DNA from 3 places in the Qipengyuania sp. GPGPB31 genome. Region 3 is predicted to be linked to each of the others. Evidence: predicted binding sites of a transcription regulator. Region 3 holds the regulator's gene; each other region holds the start of a gene.
What was found. Region 3 encodes LexA, which represses DNA repair genes until DNA is damaged. Its sites were predicted from a motif close to GTTCCNCNCTTGTTCT; they were not measured.

Region 1: the regulator LexA is predicted to act here: its motif matches at 5,642-5,657, upstream of WKH79_RS01415 (S24 family peptidase).
Region 2: the regulator LexA is predicted to act here: its motif matches at 4,038-4,053, upstream of WKH79_RS12045 (ribonucleoside-diphosphate reductase subunit alpha).

What each region holds. Positions count from the first base shown of each region.
Region 1 covers NZ_CP149572.1:262,253-270,110, reverse strand. Annotated here, with positions in the region: gene WKH79_RS01455 (MerR family transcriptional regulator) at 1-362, opposite strand, end outside; gene WKH79_RS01450 (integration host factor subunit alpha) at 383-682, opposite strand; gene WKH79_RS01445 (beta-ketoacyl-ACP synthase III) at 809-1,774, opposite strand; gene plsX (phosphate acyltransferase PlsX) at 1,771-2,808, opposite strand; gene rpmF (50S ribosomal protein L32) at 2,836-3,015, opposite strand; gene WKH79_RS01430 (MAPEG family protein) at 3,257-3,655, shown strand; gene WKH79_RS01425 (MBL fold metallo-hydrolase) at 3,745-4,386, opposite strand; gene WKH79_RS01420 (cytochrome c) at 4,508-4,879, shown strand; gene WKH79_RS01415 (S24 family peptidase) at 4,858-5,532, opposite strand; gene WKH79_RS01410 (hypothetical protein) at 5,704-5,919, shown strand; gene WKH79_RS01405 (hypothetical protein) at 5,909-6,262, shown strand; gene WKH79_RS01400 (hypothetical protein) at 6,361-6,723, shown strand; gene WKH79_RS01395 (aldehyde dehydrogenase family protein) at 6,810-7,858, opposite strand, start outside.
Region 2 covers NZ_CP149572.1:2,395,359-2,403,216, forward strand. Annotated here, with positions in the region: gene WKH79_RS12020 (ABC transporter ATP-binding protein) at 1-21, shown strand, start outside; gene WKH79_RS12025 (hypothetical protein) at 31-219, opposite strand; gene nadB (L-aspartate oxidase) at 358-1,944, shown strand; gene WKH79_RS12035 (PilZ domain-containing protein) at 2,027-2,374, opposite strand; gene WKH79_RS12040 (alpha/beta fold hydrolase) at 2,629-3,519, shown strand; gene WKH79_RS12045 (ribonucleoside-diphosphate reductase subunit alpha) at 4,105-6,129, shown strand; gene WKH79_RS12050 (DUF2171 domain-containing protein) at 6,264-6,500, opposite strand; gene WKH79_RS12055 (hypothetical protein) at 6,735-7,040, opposite strand; gene WKH79_RS12060 (ribonucleotide-diphosphate reductase subunit beta) at 7,234-7,858, shown strand, end outside.
Region 3 covers NZ_CP149572.1:803,231-811,088, reverse strand. Annotated here, with positions in the region: gene gltX (glutamate--tRNA ligase) at 1-273, opposite strand, end outside; gene WKH79_RS04185 (ComEC/Rec2 family competence protein) at 395-2,485, shown strand; gene lexA (transcriptional repressor LexA) at 2,504-3,193, opposite strand; gene trpC (indole-3-glycerol phosphate synthase TrpC) at 3,341-4,126, opposite strand; gene trpD (anthranilate phosphoribosyltransferase) at 4,128-5,120, opposite strand; gene WKH79_RS04165 (aminodeoxychorismate/anthranilate synthase component II) at 5,117-5,731, opposite strand; gene pip (prolyl aminopeptidase) at 5,822-6,784, opposite strand; gene WKH79_RS04155 (phosphodiester glycosidase family protein) at 6,781-7,614, opposite strand; gene trpE (anthranilate synthase component I) at 7,611-7,858, opposite strand, start outside.

The DNA of each region.
Region 1 (7,858 bases), 540 kb from region 3:
GCCAGCGCAGCCGCGAGGTCGGCGCGGATGGACTTGAGGCGCGCGACCAGGTCGCCATCGACCGGAGCGGTGCGCGGATCGGCAGCCTGCGCGGCTGCCTGCGGATCGGGAGCGCCCTTGAGCGCCGCCTTGGCGCCTTTCAGCGTGTAGCCCTGGCGATTGACCAGCGCGTCGATGCGTTCGACCAGCGCCACGTCTTCGGGGCGGTAGTACCGCCGGCCGCCGCTGCGGGTGAGCGGCTTGAGCATGGGGAACTGCTGTTCCCAGTAACGCAGCACATGCGCCTTGATCCCGGTCGCGCGGGCGACTTCGCCGATGGTGCGCAGCGCGCCCTCTTCCTTGCCGTCGTCGAATTCAGCCATCGCGCACCCTTGTCCCGGCCTCAGCCGTTTGCAATCCGCTCCTTGAGCAGCTGACTGGCGCGGAAGGTCATCACCCGGCGGGGCGTGATCGGCACTTCGACCCCGGTCTTGGGGTTGCGGCCGATGCGTTCCTTCTTGTCGCGCAGCACGAAGCTGCCGAAGCCCGAAATCTTTACGTTCTCGCCATCGGCCAGCGCATCGCACATCTTGCCGAGGATCGCTTCGACCATGTCGAGCGACTCGGCGCGCGACAGCCCCATCTTGCGGTTGATCGTTTCGGCCAGATCGGCCCGGGTAAGCGTGCCTACGGAGCGCATCATATCCATTCTATCCTTCCCCCAGAAACGACCCTGAACGGGAATGCGACCCCAACTCGAACTTCACCAAGCAATATAGAGGTTTGGCAGCGCGCTGGCAAACGGGTTCCCGCGGCTACGGGGCTGCCCTTACATCCGCGCGAGCGAGGCGCCCCACGTGAAGCCGCCGCCCATCGCCTCGAACATCACCAGATCGCCGGGCTTGATCCGGCCGTCGCGCATCGCGGTATCGAGCGCGAGCGGGACCGAGGCCGCCGAGGTGTTGGCGTGCCGGTCGACTGTCACTACGACCTTTTCGGCCGGCAGGTCGAGCTTGCGCGCGGTGGCATCGAGGATGCGGGCATTGGCCTGGTGCGGCACCACCCAGTCGATATCGGCGACTTTGGTGCCCGATTCCTCGAGCACTTCCTTGAGCACGCTGGCGAGATTGACGACCGCGTGGCGGAACACCTCGCGGCCCTTCATGCGCAATTTGCCGACCGTGCCCGTGGTCGAAGGCCCGCCGTCGACATAGAGCATGTCCTTGTGCTGCCCATGGGCATGCAGGCGGCTGGCAAGGATGCCGGGGCCGTCCGCGGCGACGTCCTGCGCCTCGAGCACGACTGCCCCCGCGCCATCGCCGAACAATACGCAGGTGGTGCGATCGTCCCAGTCGAGAATGCGGCTGAAGGTTTCCGAACCGATCACCAGCGCCTTTGTCGCCATCCCGGTCCGCAGCAGCGAATCGGCAGTGGCCAGCGCATAGAGAAAGCCCGAGCACACGGCCTGCACGTCGAAGGCGACCCCGCCGCCGCACCCCAGCGCCGCCTGCACCTGCGTGGCGGTGGCGGGGAAGGTATGGTCGGGAGTGGCGGTAGCGAGGACGATCAAGCCGATTTCCTGCGCATCGACACCCGCCGCTTCGAGCGCGTTGCGCGCTGCCGCGGTGGCGAGAGTGGAGGTCGTCTCGCTATCGTCCGCGATATAGCGCTGGCGGATGCCGGTCCGCTCGACGATCCATTCGTCGCTGGTGTCCACCCTGGCGGCGAGATCGGCATTGGTGACGCATTTGGCGGGCAATGCCGAACCCGTGCCGGTGATCACCGAACGGATCATTTCGCGGTAACGCCCGCCGCTTCGATTTCGCCCAGATCGCGTTTGATGCGGTTGGTGATGTCGTCCTCCAGCAGCCGCGCGGCGACTTCCACCGCATTGGCGACGCCCTTGGCATTGGCGCTGCCGTGGCTTTTCACCACCACGCCGTTGAGGCCGAGGAAGACCGCGCCATTGTGGTTGTTGGGGTCGAGATGGTGGCGCAGCAGGTCGGTCGCGGGACGCGAGACGAGGAAGCCGATCTTCGAGCGCAGCGAGCTGGTGAAGGCATTGCGCAGCAGGTCGGTGACGAAGCGCGCCGCGCCTTCGATCGCCTTCAATGCAATATTGCCCGAGAACCCGTCGCAGACCACCACGTCGCATTCGCCGCGGTTGATCTTGTCGGCTTCGACATAGCCTTCGAAATCCATCGCCAGCCCGGTGGCGGCGCGCAGCGCCTCGGCGGCGGCCTGGATATCTTCGGTGCCCTTGGTTTCCTCGGTCCCGATGTTGAGCAGCCGGGTGCGCGGGCGTTCGCGGCCGGTCACGATGCGCGAATAGGCCGCGCCCATGATGGCGAACTGGATGAGGTTGCGCGCGTCGCATTCGCGATTGGCGCCGAGGTCGAGCATGACGACATCGTCGTCGGTCAGCGTCGGCAGCAGCGCGGCCAGCGCTGGCCGGTCGAGCCCGGGCATGGTGCGCAGCGCGAGCTTGCTCATCGCCATCAGCGCGCCGGTGTTGCCGCCCGACACCGCGGCGCCGGCATCGCCCTGCTTCACCGCATTGACCGCAAGGCCCATGCTGGTGGTCTTGGCGCGGCGCAAGGCGCGGCTCGGCAGCTCGTCGCCGCCGACCACGTCGGTGCAATGCAGGATCTCGGACGCCCCGGCCATGCCGGGGTGCGTGTCGAGTGCGGCCTTGATGCGTGTTTCGTCGCCAACCAGCAGGAACTGGAACTTGTCGTGGCGACGACGCGCAAGCGCGGCGCCTTCCACCATGACGCGCACACCTTCATCACCGCCCATCGCATCGACGGCGATACGCGGCAGGCTCATGCGCTGTCTCCGGCTTGGCTGACGGTCTTACAGACCGACGGCGATGATTTCGCGGCCGTTGTAATATCCGCAGTGCGGGCACAGATTGTGCGGCCGCTTGAGTTCGCCGCAGTTCGAGCACTCGTGATGAGCTTCGACCTTGAGCGAATCATGCGAGCGGCGGTTGCCGCGACGGTGGGGCGATACTTTCCTCTTGGGGACGGCCATGGCGGCACCTGTTCCTCAAACAATTACAATCAATTTCGGTGGCCGCCCTAGGGGATGGTCCGGCACGCTGCAAGAGCGCGTGAACCCGAAAATCCCGACCGTGACGGTGAAGGCGCGCGTAATAGCCAAATTTGCAGGCGATGCAACCCGATTCCGCATGCCGCGGCGGGATTGCACGGCGACGGGCTTCGCCCTAGCACGCAGGCGGGTAGCGTTCACGGGGAACGCGAGGGAGAGAAATATGGGCATTATCCTGCCGGTTACACTGACCGCGGCGGCTGCAGCGGCGATCATCAACTTGTGGCTTGCGATCCGAGTCGGGCAGATGCGCGGCGCGACCAAGACCATCCACGGCGACGATGCGGGCGGTCCGCTGACGCGGCGGATGCGCGCGCAGCTCAATTTCGTTGAGAACACACCGTTCGTCCTGGTGCTGATTGCGGCCATCGAACTGACAGGCAAGGGCGATCCCTGGCTGGCCTGGGTGGCGGCAATCTACATGCTCGGCCGCGTGGCGCACGGCTTCGGCATGGACGGCGAAGGCGCGACCAAGCCCCGCATGATCGGCACGCTGGTGACGATGCTGACGCTGCTCGGCCTCGCGGTGGTTGCGGTGCTGATCACGCTTGGCGTGATGTAAGAGAAGGAAATTTTGCGGCGTACGGTCGGGACATCCGTCCCGACCTTGCGCAAGCTATCGACGGAGGTCGATAGCGCACCCCACAAATATCAACTCAACGCGTAATCGCTCACGAAGGCGTTGGTCTGGCGTTCCTGGCCGAAGGTGCTGGTCGGCCCGTGACCGGGAATAAAGGTCACGTCATTGCCGAGCGGCCACAGTTTCTGCGTGATCGCGTCGATCAGGTCCTGGTGGTTGCCCATCGGGAAATCGGTGCGCCCGATGCTGCCCTGGAACAAGACGTCGCCGACGATGGCAAACTTGCTCGGCCGGTTGAAGAACACGACATGGCCCGGCGTATGGCCGGGGCAATGGATCACCTCGAGCGTCAGTTCGCCCACGGTGACCGTGTCGCCATCGACCAGCCAGCGATCGGGTTCGAACACCTCGGCCTGCATGCCGTATCTGGCGCCGTCTTCCTCGAGCCGGCTGATCCAGAAGCGGTCCGCCTCGTGCGGGCCCTCGATCGGCAGGCCCAATTCCTTCGCCAGCACGCCCGCCTCGCCGCAATGGTCCATATGGCCATGCGTGATGAGGATCTTCTCCAGTTCCACGCCCGACTTGGCGACCGCCGCCTTGAGTTTGTCGAGATCGCCGCCGGGATCGACCAGCGCGCCCTTGTTGGTCGCGGTGCACCAGATCAGCGAGCAGTTCTGCTGCAGCGGCGTGACCGGGACAATACCGGCTTTCATGGGCGGAGTGGCGGGCTTTTGGGTATCGGTTTCCATATATCCGCAAAAATGGTCGGCTTCTTGATCGAAAACAAGCCGCATCTGCGGCAAAGTGCTAACACCGCGGTCGAGGAGCAGATTCATGAAGCATATCGCAACCATCGCGGCGGGCTGCGCGGTGCTGGCAGCATGCCAGACCTATCCCGATCGCCCCGCCCCGCCGGGCGGTGCAGTGGCCAGCGCCGCAGCGCCCACGCCCGACTTCGTTACCGGCGTATGCGGGGAATGCCATGCCGTGACGAGCGATACGGTGTCGCTCGACCCGCAGGCCCCCGGCTTTGCCGACATCGCCAACAGCCCGGGCCTGACGCGCGCGACGTTGGTGACCTTCCTGTCGGATGCGCACAATTACCCGATGCAGATGGATGTCGACCTGGTCGAAGAGGATATCGAACTGGTTGCCGACTACATGCTGACGCTGCGCTCGGACGATTACGTCAAGCGCCCGTCGTGATCGGGCGGCGGGTCACACCCGCCCCCTTTCCAGACAACCCGGCCGATTACCTCGACCTCTTCGCACGCGAGGTCGATCGGCGCATAGCTGTCGTTGGCGCTGATCAGCGCAATGCGGCCCGGCGCGCTGGCCTGGACCTGTTTGACGTGCAGCGCATCGCCGATGCGCACGACGTGGATACCCTCGCCCGAACGCTTGTTGCGATCGACAAAAATCTCGTCGCCGCTGCGCAGGGTTGGTTCCATGCTGTCGCCCTCGACGCGGATCGCGGTGAGATCGGCGCCCTCCAGCCCCATTTCGCGCAGCCAGCGGCGACTGAAGCGGAAGCTGTCGAAGGAAATTTCCTCCGCCGAGAACGAGCCGGGACCCGCCGAGGCGTCGAGCGGGAGGCGGGGTACGGTGATGAACTCGTCCGGAGCAGACGCGCGCACATGGTCGGGATCGGCGCCCAGCGCGACCTCGGACACGCCGAAGAACTCGGCCAGCCGCCGCCGGTCCGCCTCCTCCAGCTTGCGCGGCGAACCCTTGCGCACGAATTGCTGCAGATAGCTGGGGTTGCGGCCGAGCATGGCGGATAGCGAGGCAAGGCTGGTGCGCCCGGCCTCGGCCAGTTCGACCAGCTTCGCGCGGTCCGGCGTCATCGCTTCACTCATAAGACCGTGTCCTCAAGCCCGCCGTCATCCGACCCGCGTCGCGCAGGACGGAGCATGCGAGAAAATTCCTATAGCATAGGATTTTTCCTAGACAAGTAGGATTTCGGCTGGAACCAATCAGGAACACGGCGAGCGATTCGCCTGTCTGACCAGCCTATTGGGGAGCCCGCGATGCTGATCCGATCCGTCGAGAAATTCCTTCGCCAGCACGAGATGGCGGCCACCAAGTTCGGCCGCCTTGCCGCGCATGATCCGCGCTTCGTGCTCGATCTGCGCATGGGCCGCGAACCGCGCGACCGCACCGAACAGCGCATCCGCGGTTTCATGGCCGGGTTCGAGGCGGCGCGCGATGTCGCAACCACTCGGGAGACCGCGCATGTCGGATGAGACAGCCCCGCCCCGGGCGCCGCGCGTACGCCGTACCGCCGCCGACCGCCTGCGCGCCGCGCTGGCCGACCTCCACGCGCATCACGGTCAGGTGTTGACGCATACCGAGAAAGCTTGGGCCAGCATCACCTTTGCGGGCACACGGCACAGCCTCGCAATCCTGTTTGCAGGCGACGAGGCGGTGGCGGCGGGCGAAGAGTTCGTCGCCGCCCTGCCCGATCACGAATTCGCCATCCCCGGCCAGCTGGTGGCCGATGCGGGCGTTGTCGAAGTCGAACATCGCCTAATCCCCGAACCGCGCCTGGTGGTCCGGTGCGAGCTTTTGCTGCTGGAGGAGAGCTGAGACGCGCGGTGCCGGCGTCTATTTGTGACGCTTCCAGCTTCACAGGAAAATTTCGGCAATTGCGTGGAAAGCGGACATTCACATGGTAAGCAGAGATCATGCGCTGCCGAGCTACGATCATCGCAGGCCTACTATCAGTCGGCGTCCTTCTAAGCGGGTGCGCGGAAGACCGTCTCGAAACGCCTGAGTTTTTCCAGTCGAAAACAGGACTGGCGATTTGTCGAGACGCGCAAGTCAGAAATGTCCGTGTTGGTGACTATGATCACGAAACTGACTTCACCTATGGCGTGCGACTAAAAATGTCCGATGAATGCAAGGACAACTTTCTAGAAGAAATCGAAGAGCGGTTGGGTACCCACTGCCCAACTGTGACCTGTTCGTTCATGGATGCAAACGCGTGGTCTTACGAGATTTCCACTCTGGCTGACGGAGAGATCAACTTCATTCTGCGGGCCACCTGATAGGAAATAAACCGTCCGCAATCGGGTCGGTAGCGGAATAACCGCTTTCAAGCAGCCAAGGCGCTCATCGGCCCTCCGCCCCCCGATCACCCGCGCCGGATCACCAGGTTACGGATCTCGGTCATGTCCTCCATCGCGAACTTGATGCCTTCGCGGCCCAAACCGCTGTCCTTCACGCCGCCATAGGGCATGTTGTCGACGCGGTAGCTGGGGACGTCGTTGATCACCACGCCGCCGACCTCGAGCCGGTCCCAGGCGTCGAACATCTTGAACAGGTCGCGGGTGAAGATGCCCGCCTGCAGGCCGAAGGTGGAACGGTTCACCTCCGCGAGCGCCTCGTCGAAATGCTCGAACTTCTGCAGGATGGCGAGCGGGCCGAAGGCTTCTTCGTTGAGTGCCTTGGCGTCCTTGTGCACGCCCTCAAGCAGCGTCGCCTCGAGCATGTTGCCCTTGCAGCTGCCGCCCGTCAGCAGCGTCGCGCCGCCTGCCACCGCCTCGTCGATCCAGCCCTTGAGGCGGCTGGCCTCGCCCTCCGAAATCATCGGGCCGATGAAGGTGTCGCGGTCCTTGGGATCGCCCGCGACCAGCGTCTTCGTTTTGGCGACCAGCATGTCCTTGAAGCGGTCGTAGATGTCTTCGTGCACGATGATCCGCTGGACGCCGATGCAGCTCTGCCCGCTCTGGTAGAAGGCGCCGAAGATAATCCGCTCGAGCGCATCGTCGAGATCGGCATCGTGATCGACCACCACCGCGGCATTGCCGCCCAGTTCGAGCACGACCTTCTTCTTGCCGCAGCGCGCCTTGAGATCCCAGCCCACGCCGGGCGAGCCGGTAAAGCTCAGCAATTTGAGCCGTTCGTCGACGGTGAATAGGTCGGCCCCGTCGCGGCTGGCGGGCAGCACGCTGAACGCGCCTTCGGGCAGGTCGGTCTCGGCCAGCACCTCGCCCATGATGATCGCGCCGAGCGGGGTCTTGCTGGCGGGCTTCATCACGAAGGGGCACCCCACCGCGATCGCGGGCGCGACCTTGTGCGCGGCGAGGTTGAGCGGGAAGTTGAACGGCGAGATGAAGCTGCACGGCCCGATCGGATAGCGTTTCCAGATCGACTGGTAGCCCCTGGCGCGCGCGGAGATAT
Region 2 (7,858 bases), 1.2 Mb from region 3:
CAGCTGACCGGCGCGGGGTGATCGCACCGATTACATGAACGCGCGTGGGCCCAGGCCCGCATCGCGGACCTTCTGTACCGCCCACGAATGCGGTTCGACTTCTTCCATCGGTGCCTTGCAATTGCGGCAGCGCCCGACCTGCTGCCCGCTGACGCGCGTGATCTTCTCGCGGTCGATGCTGTGCCGGCCCAGGGCACAGCCGATACGTCCCATAGTCATGATGTCGCGACCCTCCAGTCCCGTTATGTATGTCCCCTGTTGCCGCGCCCACTAGGCCGAAGATCGGCCGACAATAAGCTTGCTGCGCCGAATCGTTCCTTGCTTGCCGCGTAGTGATTGGATCGGCATGACGCGCGCATGACAGACACCCCGCACGACGTCCTCGTGATCGGTTCGGGCGCCGCCGGTCTCACCGCCGCGCTCGCGCTGGCCGAAACCAAGAAGGTCCTGGTCCTTGCCAAGGGCAGGCTCGACAGTGGCTCCACCGCATGGGCGCAGGGCGGCATCGCCGCGGTGCTCGATGCGGGCGATACGTTCGACAACCACATTCGCGACACGATGGTTGCCGGCGCGGGGCTCAACGACCGCGAAACGGTGGAATTCGTGATCGAGCGCGCCCCCGCCTCGATCGACCGCCTGTGCGAACTGGGGGTCCCGTTCAACCGCGAAGAGGATGACCTGCACCTCACCCGTGAGGGCGGGCATTCGCATCGCCGGATCGTCCATGTGAATGACGCGACCGGCTGGGCGGTGCAGGCCGCGCTGCTCAAGGCGGCGGAGGAAAACCCCAATATCACGCTGTTGCCGGGGCAAAGCTGCGTCGATCTGATCACCGGCCGCAACCAGGCCGCCTATTCGGGATCGGGCCGGGTCTGGGGCGCCTATGCGCTGGACGAAGGCAGCGGCAAGGTCGTCGCGCATGTCGCGCGCGCCACCGTCATGGCAGCGGGCGGCGCAGGGCGCGTCTATCTCTTTTCCACCGCGCCGCGCGGTGCCACGGGCGACGGGATCGCGATGGCCTGGCGGGCGGGGGCACGGGTGTCGAACATGGAAATGATGCAGTTCCACCCGACCTGCCTCTACAATCTCGAGGTCAAGAATTTCCTCATCACCGAGGCGGTGCGCGGCGAGGGCGGTCGGCTGGTCAATCCCGATACCGGCGAGCGGTATATGGAAAAATACGATCCCGAGCGGATGGAACTGGCGCCGCGCGACATCGTCGCACGCGCCAATGACGACCAGATCAAGCGCTTCGGGCTCGATTACGTCCACCTCGACATCAGCCACCAGCCGCCCGAATTCGTGCGCCAGCACTTTCCGACGATCCACGAGAAACTGCTCGGGCTGGGCATCGACATGACCAAGGGCCCGATCCCGGTCGTCCCGGCGCAGCACTACACCTGCGGCGGCATCAAGATCGGGCTCGATGCGAAGACCGACCTGCCGGGCCTGTGGGCGGCGGGCGAATGCACCGAAAGCGGCCTGCACGGCGCCAACCGCCTCGCGTCGAACAGCCTTCTCGAATGCTTTGTCTTCGGCGAGGCGGCGGCAAAGGACATCCTCGAATGCTGGGACACGCTCGATGATCCGCCCGCAATCCTTGCCTGGGACGAAAGCCGGGTGACCGATTCGGACGAGGAGGTGGTGATCAAGCAGAACTGGACCGAGATCCGCCGCTTCATGTGGAATTACGTCGGCATCGTGCGGACCACCAAGCGGCTGGAGCGCGCGGCGCACCGCATCCGCCTGCTGCGCGAGGAGGTCGAGGATTATTACGGCCACTTCCGCGTCACCACCGACCTGATCGAACTGCGCAACCTGCTCGAATGCGCCAATCTGATCGTGCAGAGCGCGCTCAGCCGGAAGGAAAGCCGCGGGCTGCATTTCATCACCGATTACCCCGTGACCGATCCGGTGGCCCGCGACACCGTGCTCATCCCCTAGCACGCGCGCTGCGCCGCGCTCGGCGCATCCGCTCATCGTTTGGAAAGCCGCTGGGTGATCGGGTGACTGGCGCCGCGCCGCGTCAGTCGGACGCCGATCGCCAGGTCGCCATCGACCAGTCGCTGCGCAGCATCCAGTCGTCCATGGCATAGTGGCGCACGACGCGCGGGCTGACGGGTTCGAGGAAGAAGATCCCGATGCTCTCGCCCAGCTGCCAGGCGACTTCCCCCGCCGCGACCTGGCCGGGCAGCAGCACGACTTCGACCGGGGTGCCCACTTCGGCCACGATATCCTGGCATTCGACCATGCAGCCAGAGGGGGACAGATTGCGCATGGCGCAGCGCAGCCCGTGACCGCCGATGGTGATGCGCAGGTCGTCCAGCGTGCGGCTGCGATCCTCTCCGCGTCGCTCCATCGTCCTCTCACTCATCCCGCTGGCCCTCCATCCTCACGCCGCCCGCGCGGCACCCGATCGAGCGCGAGGCCTGCACGGTCTGCTGCACCGGCGGCCTCGCGCGCTTTCCCGGCCTGCGGGGAGGAATGCCACTTTCCGGCGGTTTCCGATTGTATGCACACGCCATTGCCGGTGCCTTCGCGCGGCTAGCCGCGCCGCCCGATTGCGCTGGACAAGCGTGGGTCAATGCGGTGAGGTCGGCCCTGCAACCATCGGACGGGGAGACGGCATTGCCTAAAGCGACGGCGAACGGGATCGAAATTCACTACGAAGAGCGGGGCGATGCGGCCAATCCGCCGATGCTTTTGATCATGGGCTTCGGCGCGCAATTGACACTGTGGCCCGAAGAACTGGTCGATGCCTTGGTCGAACGCGGATTTCGCGTCATCCGCTACGACAATCGCGATGTCGGGCTGAGCCAGAAATTCGACGGGGTCAAAGCGCCCGGCATCGTCAAGATGACGTTGCTGTCGAAGATCGGCCTGAAGCCCAAAGTACCCTACACGCTGGCCGACATGGCGGATGATGGTGCCGGGCTGCTCGACGCGCTGGGGATCGACAAGGCGCATATCGTCGGTGCCAGCATGGGCGGGATGATCGCGCAGCATTTCGCCGCGCGCCATGCGGACAAATGCCTCTCGCTCACCTCGATCTTCTCGACCACGGGCAATCCCAAGCTGCCCGCCGCCAAGCCCGAGGCGATGAAGGCGCTGATCACGCGGCCCGCCAGCAGCGACGAGGACGCATTGGTCGACCACGGGATGATGCTGGCGCGCACGATCGGTTCGCCGGGCTATCCCGCTGCCGAAGACCACTTGCGCGAGCGCACCCGCGCCAGCGTTCAGCGCAGCTTCTATCCCGAAGGGCCAACGCGGCATCTCTCGGCGATCGTCGCCGATGGCGACCGGCGCGAAATGCTCAAGCAGATCGCAGTGCCCACGCTGGTGCTGCATGGCGAAGACGATCCGCTGGTTCCGTGCGAAGGCGGGCGCGACACGGCCGCCACCATCCCCGGTGCCCGGATCAGAACGATTCCCGGATGGGGCCACGACCTCCCGGTCGAACTCGTCGACGACATCGCCGATGCGGTGGCCACCCACGCCCGTTCGGCTGCGGAATAGCGCCAGCGGACCGGAACTCCGGTTCGGGCGTGGGGGTCTCTCCCCGCGCGCCCGATTCGGCTGCCGCTGCAGGTCCTTCGCGTGCCTGCCACGACGCGTTCGGCCGCGGCATGGGAGGAGCTGCCCGATTCCAAAATTGCGCGTCCGGATTCGAATGATTCTCAAGCCGGAACGATGATTTTTGCCCGCAAAATTTTTTTCCCGGATTCATTTTGCCCCTTGCGTCCGCGGCAAGTCCAGCTTGGTCCACGCGTCGCAGCGTTGCACTTGTCTAACGCACCCTGTCCGGGCGGGCCCGCAGCGCGCCAATTCGCCGCGAGCCCCCTTGCGCGCAGGGACTCACTGATTCAGTATCTAGTGGTTGGTCTGCGGGGTTAACCCACAAGACCTAGCTTTCGGCGGCAAAGCTCCCCATATCGGGTGGGTGCCGCCCAGGCCGGGGTTGTGGGGAAATACGGGATAAGTTTCCGCCCTCGACCGACGCAATTTTGCTAGGTGGGACGCATGTCTTGCCGACTCGAACACAAGCGGAACATCCGGGCTGCATCGGCAGGCCGGTGGCGCACCACAATGGCGGGGCTGACGATGGATTTCAAAAGCGGGGACGACACGGCGATGACACTGGATATCGAAACACAGGACGACACCGCCACCGAACCCACCACGGATGAGAAAGCGGTCGCCATGGACAGGACGGACAAGGGCAGCGAAGATCTGGTGCAGGATGCCGCTGGCCAGGCGCTGGCCGGCGCGGTCGCCAGCGCGACTTCGGAAGCGGCCGAACATGACAGCAAGAAGGTGCTCGATCGCCGGTTCGACGTGACGACCGACGAGAGCCGCGATGCGCTGCTGACCGAATTCGGCAAGGAAACGCTGACCGATCGTTATCTGCTCCCGGGCGAAGGCTATCAGGACCTGTTCGCGCGTGTGGCCGATTACTTCGCCGACGATGCCGAACATGCGCAGCGGCTTTACGATTATATCTCGAACCTGTGGTTCATGCCCGCCACGCCCGTGTTGTCGAACGGCGGCACCACGCGCGGCCTGCCGATTTCCTGCTATCTCAACAGCGTGTCGGACAGCCTCGACGGCATCGTCAACACCTGGAACGAGAACGTCTGGCTCGCCTCGAAGGGCGGCGGCATCGGCACCTATTGGGGCAATGTCCGCGGGATCGGCGAACCGGTCGGCCTCAATGGCAAGACCAGCGGCATCATCCCCTTCGTGCGGGTGATGGATTCGCTCACGCTCGCCATTTCGCAAGGTTCGCTGCGCCGCGGTTCGGCGGCCTGCTACATCGACGTTTCGCACCCCGAGATCGAGGAGTTCCTCGAGATCCGCAAGCCGAGCGGCGATTTCAACCGCAAGGCGCTGAACCTGCACCACGGCGTGCTGGTCACCGATGCCTTCATGGAAGCGGTGCGCGCGGGCGAGGAATTCGACCTCGTGTCCCCGCGTGACGGATCGGTGCGCAAGACCATTGACGCGCGCAGCCTGTTCCAGAAGCTGGTCGAAACCCGGCTCGCCACGGGCGAACCCTACATCGTGTTCTCCGACACGGTGAACCGCATGATGCCCAAGCATCACCGCGAACTGGGGCTCAAGGTCTCGACCTCGAACCTGTGCGCCGAAATCACACTGCCCACCGGCATCGACCATCTCGGCAACGATCGCACTGCAGTGTGCTGCCTGTCCTCGCTCAATCTCGAGAAATGGGACGAATGGAACGGCGACAAGCAGTTCATCGAGGACATCATGCGCTTCCTCGACAACGTCCTGCAGGACTATATCGACCGGGCGCCCGACCAGATGGCGCGCGCGAAATATTCGGCCATGCGCGAACGCAGCGTTGGCCTCGGCGTGATGGGCTTCCACTCCTTCCTCCAGGCCAAGAGCATCGGCTTCGAAAGCCCGATGGCCAAGGTGTGGAACCTCAAGATGTTCAAGCATATCAGCGCCAAGGCGGAAGAAGCCTCGCTGGTGCTGGCGCAGGAACGCGGGCCGTGCCCCGACGCTGCCGAAACCGGCGCGATGGAACGCTTCAGCTGCAAGATGGCGATCGCGCCGACCGCGTCGATCAGCATCATCTGCGGCGGGACCAGCGCCTGCATCGAACCGATCCCGGCCAATATCTACACGCACAAGACGCTGTCGGGCTCGTTCATCGTCAAGAACCCCTATCTCGAGAAGATTCTCGACAAGAAGAGCAAGAACTCGACCAATGTCTGGAATTCGATCCTCGAGCGGGGCGGCAGCGTCCAGCACCTCGACTTCCTGACGACCGAAGAAAAGGCGACCTTCAAGACCAGCTTCGAAATCGACCAGCGCTGGCTGCTCGAATTCGCCGGCGACCGGGCCCCCTTTATCGACCAGGCGCAGTCGCTGAACCTGTTCATCCCGGCCGATGTCGACAAGTGGGACCTGATGATGCTGCACTTCCAGGCGTGGGAAAAGGGCATCAAGTCGCTCTACTACCTCCGCTCGAAGAGCGTGCAACGCGCCGGTTTCGCGGGCGGCGTAGAGGCGGACAACACCGCCGATGCCGCGAAGTTCGAACTGGCCGCGGGCGCCGAGCAGACCGATTACGAGGAATGCCTCGCCTGCCAGTAGGCCCGTGATGCCGGCAAGCCGCGGGGATCGCCCCCTGCGGCTTCACCTGCACACAGGACAAGAGAAACCCCGCCGCCGGACATCCGGGGCGGGGTTTTCTGCGACCCTTGCAAGAGTCGTCGGAGGCGGGCGGGTCAGGCGACTGCCTTGTTGCCCAGGCCTTCGGGGATCCGTGCGGTTTCCTTGAGGTAGATGCGGTTGTCGTCGATCTTCTCGACGTCGCCAAGCGCGAGGAAGTGGTGCATCGAATCGGCGCTGTCCGACTTGGTCAACTTGATCGCGTCGCCTTCGACTTCATCGACGGTCCCGACATGCTGTCCCTTGCAATCGGCGACTTCCATGTGTTCCTTGATGCGAATCTTCTCGAACATAAATTTCCCTTTGTTTTCGTTTGCTTACACCATACCAACGGGCGGCCTGAGCGATCGGTCCACGCTTCGTCGAAGCTCATGCACGGCAGAGCCGCGAGGCTTGGAAATGCTGGCCCACACAAACAATGGCGCCCCGCCTCTGGGGGAGAGGCGGGGCGCCTGGGGCTTGCGGACATCGCCCGCAAAAGGGGAAACCGAACGATGTCGCAAATCCCCGAATGTATGTGCCTGCGGTCAGGCGCCGCCCAGCGGCCGGGCCGCATCGGCGCGCGCGCGCATGTCGGGCCGCGCATCATCGCCATCCGCGGCGGTGGCGGTATCGGACGCGTCCGCGCTGTCGCTGCGCGCCGTGTCCTGTTCCATCGCGCCATCGGCATCGCGCGCATTGCCATAGCCCATCCGCGCTTCGCCCTGCTCGGCATCCGCTTGCGGCTTGGCCGCGGGCTTGGCCGAGCCGTCCTGCGGCGCTTCGGCCTCGCGCCATTCGGCAGTGGCATTGCTGTGGACGTCGCGTTGGTCGTCGGGGGCGTATTCACCCATGGTGTGTCTCCTTCACCCAACCAACGGCGGGCCAGGCCCCGGCGTTCCGCCATTCGCCGCAAGCGCGACGCGGCGGGCCGCACAAACCCCGCAGAAACCGTTTTATCCCCGCCGAATCATTCCCGCTTGCCTTCGAATCCCGGGTCTGATTCACTATATGGGACGTTCACGCTGAAAACCGGAGAACCACCAGATGTCGTTGCTCGAAGCCCGCAAGACCTACAAGCCCTTCGAGTACCCCTGGGCCTACGACTTCTGGAAACGCCAGCAGCAGATCCACTGGATGCCCGAGGAAGTGCCGCTCGGCGAGGACTGCCGCGACTGGGCGCAGAAGCTGTCCGAGCACGAGCGCAATTTGCTCACGCAGATCTTCCGCTTCTTCACCCAGGCCGATGTCGAGGTGCAGGATTGCTACCACGACAAATACGCGCGCGTGTTCAAGCCGACTGAGGTCAAGATGATGCTGACCGCCTTCTCCAACATGGAGACGGTGCACATCGCCGCCTATTCGCACCTGCTCGACACGATCGGCATGCCCGAAAGCGAATATTCCGCCTTCCTCGAATATGAGGAAATGGCCGACAAGCACAATTACATGCAGCAGTTCGGCGTCGACAATGACGAGGATATCGCGCGCACGCTGGCGATGTTCGGCGGCTTCACCGAGGGCATGCAGCTGTTCGCCAGCTTCGCCATGCTGATGAACTTCCCGCGCTTCAACAAGATGAAGGGCATGGGCCAGATCGTCAGCTGGTCGGTGCGCGACGAATCGCTGCACTGCGAAGGCATCATCCGCATGTTCCACGAATTCGTGCGCG
Region 3 (7,858 bases):
ATGGCGCTCGGCGCGGTCAGACTGGAACACCGGTGCATCGTCGAAATCGAGGCCGAGCCAGCCAAGCCCGTCGATGATCTTGTCGATCGCGTCCTGCGTGCTGCGCTTCTTGTCGGTATCTTCGATCCGCAGCAGCGCGCGGCCGCCGTGATGGCGCGCATAGAGCCAGTTGAACAGCGCGGTCCGCGCCCCGCCGATATGCAGATAGCCGGTGGGCGAGGGAGCGAAGCGGGTGACGACCGGAGGGGTCTCGCTGTCACTATCGCTTGCCATTGTCACTCGCTTCCTTTCAAACATTCACATGGCGACACGGGGGACGCCTTCGATACCGATGGGAGAAGCGGGCGAAACCGCCCGCGAAACAGTGCCGCGCCCTTGGCGCATGCGCGGCGCAATGTCCAGTTTGGCAGCCCGGTTCGAGGCATTTCTCGCGGGCGCCGAATTCGATCGCGGTCCATGGCTGGCGGTCGCCTTCGGCTGCGGCATCGGGCTGTGGTTCCTCCTTGCCGGGCCGTGGCAATGGCTCGCCGTGATCGCCGGTTCGCTGGTCGTCGCCTTCGCAGCCATCGCCGCATGGCGCGGCCGCGAGAACCGCAATTATGCGCTTGCTGCGCTGCTTTCGATTGCTCTCGCCATATCGGCGGGCACCGCGCTGGTCTGGGCGCGGTCGGCGACAGTGGGTGCCGAGCCGATCCCCTATCCGCGGTTGGAACGGATCGATGGACGCATCCTTGCGCGCGAGGAACAGCCGGCGGAAGGACGGGTAAGGCTGGTGCTGGCGGCACGCGACCCCGAGACAGCCCGGGCAGTCGCCTACCGCGTCAATCTGCCGCTGGAAGCCGACGGGCCGCAGCTGCGCGAAGGGGCACGGATCCGTCTGAGCGCGCGGTTGATGCCGCCATCGCCGCCGATCGTCCCGGGTGCTTACAATTTCGCGCGCCGGGCATGGTTCGATGGCCTGTCCGCCACCGGATCGGTGGTCGGTGACGTCGAACTCGTCGAACCGCCCGCGGAGACGCTTGTGTCGATCGCCGTGATCCAGCGCCGCCTGTCGGCGCATGTGCGGCGCAATCTCGACGGGACGGCGGGCGCTATCGCGGCCACGCTGGCAAGCGGCGACCGCGGTGCGATCCCCGAGGCCGACGAAGAAGCCATGCGCGATGCCGGGCTCACCCATCTGCTTTCGATCAGCGGCCTGCATGTCAGCGCGATTATCGCCGCGACCTATCTGGTGGTGCTGAAACTGCTGGCAGCCTGGCCTTGGCTGGCGCTGCGCGTGCGGTTGCCGTTGGTGGCGGCGGGTGCAGCCGCGCTTGCGGGCATCGGCTACACGCTGCTTACCGGCGCGCAGGTGCCGACCGTTCGCAGCTGCATCGGCGCCTTGCTCGTGCTCGTCGCGCTGGCCCTGGGGCGCGAACCCCTGTCGCTGCGGATGGTTGCGATCGCCGCCGGCGTGGTGCTGGCGCTCTGGCCGGAATCGCTGGTCGGGCCGAGTTTCCAGATGAGCTTTGCCGCGGTCATCGCCATTGTCTCGCTCCACAATGCCGCTTGGGTCCGCAGCTTCCTGGCGCCGCGCGAGGAAAGCTGGCTATCGCGCCTGGCACGGCGTGCAGCGATGCTGTTCCTGACCGGGCTGGTCATCGAATTTACGCTGATCCCGATCGTGCTGTTCCATTTCCACCGTGCTGGCCTCTACGGCGCGGCGGCCAATCTGATCGCGATCCCGCTGGTAACCTTCGTGTCGATGCCGCTGGTTGCGCTGGCGCTCTTCCTCGATCTGGTGGGGGCGGGGGCGCCGGCCTGGTGGCTGGTCGGCCAGTCACTCGACGTGCTGCTTGCGATCGCGCATTTCTTCGCCGAGCAACCCGGTTCGGTCAAACTGTCGCCGCGCATCGGCATGGGCACGATGGCGCTCTATATCGGCGGTGCACTGTGGCTGGCGTTGTGGCAGGGCAGGGCAAGACTGTGGGGCGCGGTGCCGATCGCGCTGTCCACGATCCTGATCGTGACAGCCCCGGTTCCCGACCTGCTGATCACCCGTGACGGGCGCGATCTGGGTATTGCCAGCCAGGCCGACCGCCTGCTCGTCCTCCGCGACAGTGCCGGGGGCTATGCGCAGCAGAACCTGCTCGAACTGGCGGGAACCGACCGCGAGCCCATGGCCATCGCGGCGTGGCCGCAGAGCCGCTGCAGCCCCGAGTTCTGCGTCCTCCCCGTCAAGAGAAGCGGAAAGACATGGAGCGTGCTCGTGGCCCGCAATCGCGACTTGATCGCCGAACGTGCGCTGGCCGCAGCCTGCGGGAAGGCGGATATCGTCGTGTCCGACCGCTTCCTGCCGCGCAGCTGCCGGCCGCGTTGGCTCAAGGCCGATCGGCGCTATCTGCAACGCGAAGGCGGCGTCGCGGTCTATCTCGATCGCGAACGCGTCGATACGGTCGCGCAGGACCAGGGGGCGCATGGCTGGTGGCCGGCCCCGCGCCGATAGGGCGCGGTGCCCGCACCATCAGTGATAGCGGCGCAAGAGCCCGGCGAGCTTGCCCTGTACCTGAACGCGGTGCGCATCGTAGACCTGGGGGTCATAGGCGCCATTGGCCGGATCGAGGATCACGCGCCCCGCGTCCTTGCGCAGATATTTGAGCGTGGCTTCCTCGTTGTCGACCAGCGCCACCACGATTTCGCCATCGCGCGCGCTGTCGGTTCGTTTCACGAGAGCGAAGTCGCCATCGAAAATGCCGGCCTCGATCATCGAATCGCCCGAGACTTCGAGCGCGTAATGTTCGCCGGGACCGAGAAGGGCAGCGGGAACCGGCATGCTCGACTGGCCTTCGATCGCCTCGATCGGCGCGCCAGCGGCAATCCGTCCGTGCAGCGGCACGTCGATGATGTCGTTGGCGGGTTCGGGTGCCACGGTCTTGGTCGGCATTGCCGCCCCGACCAGGTCGTTCGCAGCACTGGGCTTGTCGCTCCCGGTAACTGCGTCTTCGGGAAGCTTGACCACTTCCAGTGCGCGCGCACGGTTGGGCAGCCGGCGGATGAAACCACGTTCCTCGAGCGCCGAGATCAGGCGGTGAACGCCCGACTTGCTCTTGAGGTCGAGGGCTTCCTTCATTTCCTCGAAACTCGGGGAAATGCCGGTGTCTTCCAGGCGTTGCTGGATAAAGCGGATCAATTCGTGCTGCTTGGCGGTCAGCATGGTGCGAACTCCCGTATCGCCTGTTCACAAAGCTGTGAACGAATACGGAACAAGTAGGCAACCCGAATCGGCAAGTCAAGCAATTGCGCCGGTTTAGCGGTATGGAGGCGAGAACAGCTGTTCCTGCTTTGCCCCGGGCGCGACGGTTCAGCCGTGCAGCAGCGTCCTGGTCGCCGCAGCGACATCGGCCTGCCGCATCAGGCTCTCACCAACGAGGAAGCTGCGCACACCCGAACCTGCGAGACGGGCACAATCCGCATGCGAGCTGATCCCGCTCTCGCCCACCAGCAGGCTTTCCGCCGGGGCCCGCGGGGCAAGCTGCTCGGTCGTTGCGAGATCGGTGGTGAAGGTTTTCAGGTCGCGGTTGTTCACCCCGATGAGCCGCGAGGAAAGCCGCGCCGCGCGGTCCATTTCGGCGGCGTCGTGGACTTCGATCAGCACATCCATCGAATGGTCGAGCGCGGCCGCCTCGATCTCGGCCATGACGCTGTCATCGAGCGCCGCGACGATGATCAGGATGGCATCGGCACCGAGCGCGCGTGCTTCGGCGACCTGCCACGGGTCGACCATGAAATCCTTGCGCAGGACGGGCAGGTCGCAGGCCTCGCGGGCGGCGATGAGGTAATCCTCATGGCCTTGGAAATAGGGCGCATCGGTCAGCACGGAAAGGCATGCCGCGCCCCCTGCGGCATAGGCCCTGGCATGCGCCGCAGGCTCGAAATCGGCGCGGATCAGGCCCTTCGACGGCGAGGCTTTCTTGATCTCGGCAATAAGTCCGAAGCCGTCATGCTGCGCGCGGGCGAGTGCAGCCTGAAACCCGCGCGGCGGGGTCTGCGCACGGATCGCGGTTTCGAGATCGGACAGCGAGCGTTCCTGCTTGCGGGCAGCCACTTCTTCGCGCTTGGTGGCGCAGATTTCTTCCAGCTTGTTCATGTCAAACGCTCAGTGCGATCCAGTCGCGCAGGAGGGTCAGGGCAGCGCCGGAATCGAGCGCCTCGGCAGCGATCTGGGCGCCTTCGGTCCAATCGTCGGTCCGGCCGGCGACGATCAGCGTGGCGGATGCGTTGAACAGCACCGCATCGCGATAGGGGCCGGGGGTGCCTGCCAGCAGCGCCTCGAGCGCGCGGGCGTTGTGCGCCGGATCGCCGCCGCGGATGGCTTCGACCGGGGCGTGCGGCAGATTGGCCTGCACTGCCAGCACGCGGCGCATTTCGAAGTTGTTGCCCATCACGTCGGCAAGTTCGTTGCCGCCCGCGAGGCTGAGTTCGTCGAGGCCCTCGTCGCCCGAGGCGATGAAGCTGCGCTCGGTTCCGAGCCGGGCCTTGGCCGCGGCATAGATCGGAACATAGGCGGGGCGGGCGATACCGATCAGCTGGCGCCGGACCCCGGCGGGATTGGAGAGCGGCCCCATCAGGTTGAAGATCGTGCGCACCCCGAGCTTCTGGCGGATGGGCTGGATCCGGCCCATTGCCGGGTGGTGGTTCTTGGCGAACAGGAAACAGATGCCCAGTTCGGCGAGCGTCTTCTCCGCGCTGCGGCCTGCCGCTTCCATGTCGAGTCCGAGCGCTTCGAGCGTATCGGCCGCGCCCGCCTTGCTGCTGGCAGCGCGGTTGCCGTGCTTGGCCACTGGGACGCCGCAGGCCGCCACGACCAGGCTGACCGCGGTGGATACGTTGAGCGTATGATGGCCATCGCCGCCGGTGCCGCAGCAATCGACCGTACCCTCGGGCGCAGCGATGGGGATCATCCGGTGACGCAGGGCTCGGGCCGCGCCCGCGATTTCCTCGGAGGTTTCACTGCGCGCCGACATGTCGACCAGGAAACGGGCGATCGCGTCGTCATCGGCTTCGCCATCGAGGATCCAGCCGAAGACTTCCTCGGCCTCGGCTTCGGCAAGGTGCCGGGTGGCATCGGGGAGCTGTTTCATGCGGGCACCTTGGCGGCGATGCCGCAGATGGCAAGGAAGTTCGCCAGCAGGGCGTGGCCGTGTTCGGTGGCGATGCTTTCGGGGTGGAACTGGACACCGTGGAGCGGAAGATCGCGGTGGCGGAACCCCATGACGCTGCTGCCGTCGAGGCCCGGGGTCTCGCTGGTCGCGTTGATCGCCAGGCAATCGGGAATGTCTTCGACCACCAGCGAATGGTAGCGCGTCGCGGTGAAGGGCGAGGGCAGATCGGCAAACACCCCGTCGCCTTCATGCGTGACGGGCGAGGTCTTGCCGTGCATCAGACCGCCGCGCACCACGCGGCCGCCGAAATGCTGGCCGATCGCCTGGTGGCCGAGGCAGACGCCGAGCAGGGGTTTGCCCGCTGCGGCGCAGGCCGCGACGATATCGAGGCTGATGCCGGCTTCGTTGGGAGTGCAGGGTCCGGGAGAAATCAGATAGCCCGCATGACCGCCATCCATCGCCTCGACCGCCGATATGGCATCGTTGCGCACCACCTCCACGCGGGCGCCCATCTCCATCAGGTAATGGACCAGGTTGAAGGTGAAGCTGTCGTAATTGTCGATTACGAGAATGGATCGGCTGTCGGTCATCGATACGGTCCTTGAAGCGATGGCGACGTGCTTTCAAGCAAGGAAAGGTTTGCAGGCCAGCGCGGCCGGCGCCGCGTGTCGCGCAGCAAATCAGCCGGTCTTGCCGGCCAGCTTGTCCGTGGCGCGGACGAGGCCATCGACGATGCCCGGTTCACCGGCGCTGTGACCGGCATCGGGCACGATCCACAGGTCGGCTTCGGGCCAGGCCTTCTTGAGCGCCCATGCCGCGCCCGGCGGGGTACAGATATCGTGGCGGCCCTGAACGATGATCCCGGGTATTCCCGCCAGCGCATCCACGTTCCGCAGCAGCTCGCCTTCCTCGAGGAAGAAGTTCTCGAGGAAGAACTTGGCGCAGATGCGTGCAAACGGAACCGCCTTGGCCGGATCGCCGAAGCTTTCGAGCAGGTCTTCATTGGGCAGCAGTGTCGCGACATGCCCTTCCCACAGCGACCATTCGCGCGCCGCGGCAAGCCGGGTCGCCTCGTCCTCGCTGGTCAGGCGGTTGTAATAAGCGCGCACGAGGTCGCCGCGCTCGGCTTCGGGAATGAGACCGGTGAACGCATCCCATTGCTCCGCCATGATCTCGCTCGCGCCATAATCGTAGAGCCACGACTTTTCCTGCTGCCGCGCGAGGAACACACCGCGCAGCACCAGCTCGCTCACGCGGTCGGGATATTTCTGCGCATAGGCAAGCGCGAGCGTCGAACCCCAGCTGCCGCCGAACGCCTGCCACTTTTGGTGTCCGCACATCTCGCGCAAGCGCTCGATGTCCTCGACGATGCGCCATGTGTCATTGTGTTCTATTTCAGCAAAGGGCAGCGACTTGCCGCAACCGCGCTGGTCGAACAGCAACACGTCGTAGAGTTCAGGGTCCCACTGGCGGCGATGATCGGGAGCCATGCCCCCGCCGGGCCCGCCATGCAGGAAAACCGCCGGCTTGGCGCCCGGTGTGCCCACGCGCTCGTAATACAGCGAATGGCTTTCGCCGACATCGAGCATGCCGGTCTCGTAGGGTTCGATCTCCGGATAGAGCGTGCGGCGGGTATCGGTCATTCGCTTGCTTTCTTTCTGACCACGAGGATCGGGCCGATGGCGGCACCGGTGTCGAGCCGGTCGGTCGCCGGATTCCACAGCAGCGACACGGTATCGTCGAGGAACAGCGCGTTCTCGGCCTCGAGCTCGTTCTTGTAGAACCGGGCGAGTTTGCCGAAGGAAATCGGGGCGTTCGAAATCACGAAATGCGCGCGCCCTTCGCCATCGATGCCCACCGCATTGCGGATCTTGCGCGACGGGCCGTCATGGACGATCTGCGGATGGATCTTGCCGCCGACGATCAGCATCGGCCCCGACTGCGTGCCGAATTGCGGGCGCTCGGTGACATTGGCGAGGAACCAGTCGGTCTCGCGCACCTGCCAGTCACCGCCGCTGCCGTAGAACACCCCGTTGGGTTTCATGTAGAAATTGCCCGATCCCGAACCGGTGTCGAGTTCGCTCAATCGTTCGGAATCTTCCACGAAATAGCCCGCCGGGCGTTCGCCTTCGCCGAAAATCCCCGCGTTCATCGCGAAGGCGATGGTGTCGCCGTCATTGGCATCGGCATATCTGGCGAGGCTGCCGTAGCGCGATCCGCCCCGGTCGAGCGCAGTCGAGATCTTGTGGCGTTCGGGCACGGCGAGGCAGTGCGTCAGCGGCGTATCTTCGAAAATGATCGAGCGGCAGGCGCTTTCGACCTGGCTCGCCAGCGTCGCCGCCGGAGTGGGCGTGTCGCCGGCTGCATCCTGCGGCTGTCCGTCGATCCGCGCGCGGGCCACCGGTTCACCCTCGGGTTGGGCTTCGCATGCAGTCAGCGCGAGCAGCGCCAGCGCGGCAAGTGTCGTTCTCATTGGCCGAATCCGGGTTCCTTCGCGAGGCGGACGGCTTCCTTCGCCGCAGCGAGCAAGGCGCCCGCTTTCGCTTCGCATTCTCTCTGCTCATACGCGGGTTCGCTATCGGCGACTATCCCCGCGCCGGCCTGCACGTGCATGGTTCCGTCCTTCACCACCGCAGTGCGCAGCACGATGCAGCTGTCGACCGAACCATCGGGCGCGAAATAGCCCACGCCGCCGGCATAGGGGCCGCGCGTCGCCG